3 regions of the Duganella sp. AC917 genome follow, and region 3 is predicted to be linked to each of the others. Evidence: riboswitches for the same ligand, from Rfam matches in the RefSeq annotation. Region 3 holds a riboswitch; each other region holds the start of a gene.
What was found. A riboswitch is a leader RNA that binds a small molecule or an ion and turns the genes downstream of it on or off. The one in region 3 is predicted to bind cobalamin.
Positions count from the first base shown of each region.

Region 1 (2,195 bases), 5.7 Mb from region 3:
TTGCGGATGGCGGCGCGGATCGCGGCCTTCCACGCCGACCTCCAGCGCCAGCTCGGCGCCGACGGCGAGGCGATCGTTATCTGCCACGCGGGCGCCATGCGGCTGCTATCGGCCTGCGACGCCGGCCTGGCGCAGCACGAGATGGCCCTGCAGGCGGCCCGGACGCCGCACCATATCGCCTACGGTTCCACGCTGATCCTAGGTCGCGGCCATGCGCAGCTTGAAGAACGCGTTGACCGTTAATCTGCCGACCGTCGGATCGTCGACCATCAGCTCCGGCGCCGTGATGTGCCCCGAGTGGAACAACTCTCCGTTGTAGAAGATCGCCCGGTTGAACTTGGGCGCAACGGTCAGCACCTTCTCAAAATGCTCGTCCGATGCAATCGCAAATGTCGCCGGCGCGGTCGGCACCCGCGACTCCCCCGCCATGTCCTTGCGCTTCAACTCGCGCAGCATTGCGTCGATCTCCTGTAGCGGAACCTTGGGTTTGAAAAAATTGGTGCCGCCTAGCCGCTCGTCTTTAAACAGATACAGCACCATCGCTCCGACACCCTCCATGTCGTCCAGATTGTAGGAGTCGCGGTGCGGTATGCGCTGGCCCTGCAACAGCTGCTCCGGACGCCGCGTCACCAGCGACAGGCGGCTGGTGATGCCGAGCACCCGGCGCGCCTTGAGCGGCGCGCGCGCATGCAGCAGAAACGCCTCCTGCACGCTGGCGACGAAACGTCCGGTCAACGTCAATTCCGGTCCGGGATAGTAATTACCGGCAGAGTCGACGAACTCACTGCGCTGGAGCGCGGCGTATTCCACCATCGTCTCCGGTTCCGTCATGAAGTTATCGACGATGACGCACTGGTGGCCGTCGAAAAGCGGCACCACGGTCACCACCGGACGCGGATTGACCATGGGGCGCAAAACCACCGGCGCGGATGGCGGGGCAAGACGAGGGTCGAACATGGAGACTCCAGCAACGGCAGGTGAACCACCTGCCAAGGTGGCGATAATGATAGCAAAAAAGCCAGGGGCAATTCAGTGGTTTATTTTTCACTAGTTATCAAGTCTCCCACCAAACCCGTATAATGACCGGCTTTGGTGCCCGCGCGTCCGTCCGGATGCGCAGTTAAACGGGAAACACGAAGCCGCCCTGCGGCCCACGTGTGCTGCCCCCGCAACGGTAAGCAAGTGTCGCGCGACGCGCGACAAACCAGCTCTGACAACCACTGTGCTCCGCATGGGAAGGTGAGATGGTCTAACTTGCCAGCCCGGATACCGGCCAAAGCAGGTGGAAGTGGGCGAACGGGATGTGCGCGCGCAGCTCTCGGTTTTCCGCTTCCGTTCAATCTGGCCCACGGGGAAGTAGGCCGGTTGCTTCTAACAGAAAAATAAATCATGTCCTTTACTACCTCCCGCCCGGCGGCACTGACCTCGCTGGCATTGGCAATGGCCGCCGCCTTCACGTACACCGGCGCCTACGCCGACGAGGCGCCCGCCGACACCGTCGTGGTGACCGCCACGCGCACGCCGCAACCGCTGGCCGACATCATCAGCGACACCGTGACCATCAAGGCCGAACAAATCGCCGAAGCCGGCGCCGGCTCCGTGGTCGACCTGCTCAAGCGCCAGCGCGGCATCGAAGTGACGCGCAACGGCGGCGCGGGCAGCTCGTCGAACGTCTACATCCGTGGCGCCAACAGCAATCAAAGCATTGTGCTGGTCGACGGCGTGCGTATCGGCTCGTCCACCACCGGCGCCGCCAACTGGAGCGCCATCCCGCTGACCGCGATCGACCATATCGAAATCGTCTATGGCTCGCTGAGCTCATTGTATGGCGCCGACGCCATCGGCGGCGTGATCCAGATCTTCACCAAAAAGGGCCAGGGCGCACCGGCGGTGACGGCGTTCGCCGGCTATGGCAGCGACAAGACGCGCGAAGCCGACGTGACGGTATCGGGCGCCACCGGCGGTGAACACAGCTTCGGCTATGCGGTCAGCGCCGGCAAGGAAAAGTCGGACGGCTTTTCGACTTCCCGCCCCGGCCTGACCTCGTACAACCCGGACGACGACGGCTACGACAAGGAAAACGTCTCCGGTCAATTCAGCCTGCAATTGGCCAAGGGCTACGAGGCCGGCGCGCTGTTCATGCATAGCAAACTCGATTCGCAGTACGACGCCCTGCGTGCCGGCTCCTACAACGT
Region 1 covers NZ_OZ409848.1:6,100,031-6,102,225, reverse strand. Annotated here, with positions in the region: gene ACZ0BA_RS26660 (histidine phosphatase family protein) at 1-243, shown strand, start outside; gene ACZ0BA_RS26655 (DUF6445 family protein) at 199-957, opposite strand; cobalamin riboswitch at 1,074-1,292, shown strand; gene ACZ0BA_RS26650 (TonB-dependent receptor domain-containing protein) at 1,390-2,195, shown strand, end outside.
Region 1: another riboswitch for cobalamin. It lies ahead of ACZ0BA_RS26650 (TonB-dependent receptor domain-containing protein); the one in region 3 lies ahead of ACZ0BA_RS01595 (TonB-dependent receptor).

Region 2 (2,195 bases), 1.3 Mb from region 3:
TATTTTCTGTACGAAAATGTTTAGATGGCAGGGAAGGGCCTTGGAGGGCTTGAGATTTATCGTCTATCATGTTGACCAGTCTCAAACCAAGCCATTATTTCGGAGCCTCAATGCAACTCGTCAGCTGTACCGAAGAGCGCCATGCGCCCGCCATTCTCGCCATCTTCAACGACGCGATCGCCAACTCGACCGCGCTCTACGAGTATCATCCGCGCACGATGGAAACCATGAAGAACTGGTTCGCGGCCAAGCGTGCCGGCGGCTATCCGGTCATCGGGCTGGAGGATGCGGCCGGCGAGCTGCTGGGATTCGCCAGCTACGGCGCGTTTCGCGGCTTTCCGGCAAATAAATACTCGGTCGAGCATTCGATCTACGTGCGGGGCGACCAGCGCGGCAAGGGGCTGGGACGCACGTTGCTAAGCGCCATCGTCGACGCCGCCCGCGAGGCGGACCTGCACATCCTGGTCGGCGGTATCGACGCCGCCAACGCCGCCAGCATCGCCTTGCACGAGCAGCTAGGATTCGTGCACGCAGGCACTATTCGCCATGCAGCGTTCAAGTTCGACCGCTGGCTGGACCTGGCGTTTTATCAGCTAATGCTGAGCACTCCGGCGCATCCGGTCGACGGCTGATGCCTGCGTCGCTTTGGCGGCCAGCCGCGCACGATGGCATGATCGTCTTGCAATTCCGCAGTCGCAGACCTATACTGCGCCGGTAGTCAGCTTCTGGTATCTGCAAATGATCGTTTGCAGATTTAAATGGGAAGCCGGTGCGTCGTTCCACGGGAACGGCAATGCCGGCGCTGCCCCCGCAACGGTAAGCGAGGTCAAGGATTTGTACGATGCCACTGTGCGATTGCATGGGAAGGCGCAAATCCAGGCGTGTCCGCACGGACGCCCACTCGCCAGCCCGGAAACCAGCCAGTAGCGGTAAACACGTTTGTATTGCGGAGGGCGATACGGGTGGAGAACTGTCATGGTTTGATCCGCGCATCTTTCGTTCCGGTTCTTCCCTGGCGCCGCATTCGTCTCTCCCCTGGTTCATCTCCCGATACGAGCTTCCCGACCCCGTGGTCGTCGCTGCTTTTCGGAGAAACCAATATGTCCATCAACACCCATTACGCCGGCCGGATCGATGCGCATGCCCGTCCCGTCGCCCTGAAAGACAGGCTGGTTGCCGCTTTGATGGCTGCGAGCCTTGGCGCCGTGCTGCTGTTCGGCGCCGGTTTCGCATCGATGGAAGCGCTGCACAACGCCGCCCACGACAGCCGCCATTCGGCGGGCTTCCCGTGTCATTGAGCCGTACCGGGGCCGGCGCGGGCACCGGCATGTTCAATCGCATAGTGCGCACGGCGGCGGCAGCCGGCCTGCTGGCCGGGTTGATGCTGACCGGCGTGCAGCACTTGCAGGTGACGCGCATTATCGCGCAGGCCGAGGTGCTGGAATCGGCGGGCGAGGCGGCGCCGGAGGTGCATGCGCATGCCGACGGCGCGCAGCACCCGCACGAAGCCGCGCATGATGGACCCCATGAACATGGCGGCTGGCAGCCGGCGGATGGCGCCGAGCGGACGCTTTACACGGCGTTGGCCGACGTCAGCATGGCGGTCGGCTATGGCTTGCTGCTGGCGGCTGCCATCGGGCTGCGTGGACGGCTGGTCGATTGGCGATCGGGCCTGTTGTGGGGCGCCGCCGGTTACGCGGTGTTCTTCCTGGCGCCGTCGATTGGATTGCCGCCGGAGCTGCCCGGCACGGCCGCCGCGCCGGTCGCCGCCCGCCAGGGCTGGTGGATCGCCACCGCGATGTCGACCGCCACCGCGCTGGCGCTGCTGGCCTTCGGCCGCCATTGGGCGCTCAAGTTGGCGGCCATCGCGCTGCTGGTGCTGCCGCATTTAGTGGGCGCGCCACAGCCGCTGGTCCATGCCAGCGTCGCTCCCGAGCATTTGCAGCGTTCCTTCGTCTATGCCACCGCGCTCGCCAATGGCGTGTTCTGGGTGGCGCTTGGCGCGCTGACAGGCTTCTTCCATCAGCGCTTCGCTAATCGATGAGAACCCATCACCGTCATATTTTCATGTGCGTCGGTCCGCGTTGCGCTCCCGTCGAGGGACGCGCGCAGGCCGTGTTCGAGCGCATGGGCGAAATGATCGATGCCCATCCGGAGCTTGCCGTCAAGCGCACGCGCACCCATTGCATGGTGGC
Region 2 covers NZ_OZ409848.1:1,617,316-1,619,510, forward strand. Annotated here, with positions in the region: gene ACZ0BA_RS07190 (GNAT family N-acetyltransferase) at 111-632, shown strand; cobalamin riboswitch at 710-939, shown strand; gene ACZ0BA_RS07195 (CbtB domain-containing protein) at 1,101-1,298, shown strand; gene ACZ0BA_RS07200 (CbtA family protein) at 1,328-2,044, shown strand; gene ACZ0BA_RS07205 ((2Fe-2S) ferredoxin domain-containing protein) at 2,041-2,195, shown strand, end outside.
Region 2: another riboswitch for cobalamin. It lies ahead of ACZ0BA_RS07195 (CbtB domain-containing protein); the one in region 3 lies ahead of ACZ0BA_RS01595 (TonB-dependent receptor).

Region 3 (2,195 bases):
GGGAAGGGTGCACAGCGCCAATGCGGCAACCGCGAGAACGCGTGAAAAATCTAACATATAAAACTGCCGCAAATAAATAGTTCCGGATGCTAACATTTTGTTGCATTAAATGAAAGAGTGGACATGGTTTTGCCGATGCGTTGCTGGGTCCGGACGTGCGGTATATAACAGTCGGGATTGCCTCCCTATGTCATTGTTCCACACACTTAATTACTCGGGAGGAAGTCATGAGCGACGATCTGAAAAATGCAGGACAGCAGGACCGCGCGCGGATCAATGTCAACGAGCAGCATGAAGTGACGTATTGGACCAAGGAGCTGGGGGTGACCAAAGATCGCCTCGCGCAGCTGGTGAAAGAGGTCGGGCCGAGCGCCAAGGCGGTTCGCGAAAAGCTGGCCAGTGACTAATCCGGTGTGACCCTCGCGCGGGCGGGATCGCCTCCTGCATACGCCGTCCCAAGTTGCCATCATTGCCAGTCCGTCGTATCATGGCGCGGTTTTGGTGCTTGCGGCCAGCCTACTGGCCGCAGTTAAACGGGAAACACGCGCTGGCACGCCAGCGGCAAACGTGTGCTGTCCCCGCAACGGTAAAACAGGCGCCGCGCTTCCATTGGATGCGCGGCCGGTCGTCTCTTTAGTCCACTGTGCGTTCAGCATGGGAAGGCGGGGCGATTCGACCTGTTAGCCCGGATACCGGCCAAGGCGGATGGAAGCAAGCGGCCGGGAGGTGTCGTGTTTTGCGGAGATGCGGGATCGGCGCAGTGCGCCGGCGCGCCATTTCGCCTGACTGTCGTTGACGGCTGCTGCTTCTTTTTTTAATGGTGCACGGGGATGTGCGCCTGACAAAAAAGATCGCCAGCGATCGTGACCGAAAGTCTTCATGAACAAAATCCCCCGGCCTCCATGGAGGCTGCGTCTTCTTCCGTCCATGCTGCTGTTGGCCGTACCGGCACTCGCCCATACCACCGAAAATAGTACCGCTAACGACGGCGCGGATGGCAGTCAGGCCACGCCGCAGCAGGTGCGCGTGTCCGCCAGCCTGATACCGCTCGGCGTCGCGGATTCCGCCAACCAGGGCACGGTGACGGCCAAGCAGTTGGAGAATCGTCCGCTGCTGCGCACGGGCGAGCTGCTCGAGGCGGTGCCGGGCCTGATCGTGACCCAGCACGCCGGCGACGGTAAAGCCAACCAGTATTTCGCGCGCGGCTTCAATCTCGATCACGGCACCGACTTCCGCACCTCCGTGATGGGCATGCCGGTGAACCTGCCGACCAATGCGCACGGCCAGGGCTACTCCGACCTGAATTTCCTGATACCGGAACTGGTGAGTACCATCCAGTACAAGAAGGGCACGTATTACGCGGAGGAGGGCGACTTTTCGGCGGCCGGCGCGGCGGCCTTCGACTACGTCCGTCGGATGGAGCAGGGTTTGCTGAGCGTGGAGGCGGGACAAAACCGCTTCAGCCGCGTGCTGGTGGCGAATTCCACGCCGCTGGCCGACGGCACGCTGCTGTATGCGATCGAGCGCGCGGGCCAGGACGGTCCGTGGGATACGCCGGAGGACTACAAGCGCGTCAACGGTGTGCTGTCATACAGCTTACGCAGCGGCGACGACGACGTCAGGCTGACCGCCATGGGCATGCACTCGTCGTGGAATTCGACCGACCAGGTGCCGCGCCGCGCGCTCGACAGCGGCTTGATCGGCCGCTATGGCGCGCTTGATCCCAGCGACGGCGGCGAGACCTCGCGTTACAGCGCCTCCGCCGAATGGACGCGTCAATACGCCGACGGCTACAGCAAGGTCAATGCTTACCTGATCAAATCGCGCCTGGACCTGTTCAGCAATTTCACTTACGTGCTTGACGATCCCGAACACGGCGACCAGTTCCACCAGGCCGAGAGCCGCCAGATTCTGGGCCTGAGCGGCGAGCGCGCGTGGCAGCACAAACTCGGCCCCTTTGCCTCGGAGACGGCGGTGGGCTTGCAGCTGCGCCAGGATCATTTGTCGCCGGTCGGGCTGTATTTGAGCGAAGGGCGGCAACGCCTGTCGACTGTGCGCGAGGACGATGTCAAGGAGCGCGCCGCAGCGCTGTATCTGTCCAACAGCACCACCTGGGCGCCGTGGCTGCGCACCGTGGCCGGCGTGCGGTCGGACCGCTATACGTTCGATGTGGACAGCGACACGGCCGCCAACTC
Region 3 covers NZ_OZ409848.1:350,443-352,637, forward strand. Annotated here, with positions in the region: gene ACZ0BA_RS01580 (hypothetical protein) at 1-57, opposite strand, end outside; gene ACZ0BA_RS01585 (DUF3606 domain-containing protein) at 228-407, shown strand; cobalamin riboswitch at 483-715, shown strand; gene ACZ0BA_RS01590 (hypothetical protein) at 681-881, opposite strand; gene ACZ0BA_RS01595 (TonB-dependent receptor) at 880-2,195, shown strand, end outside.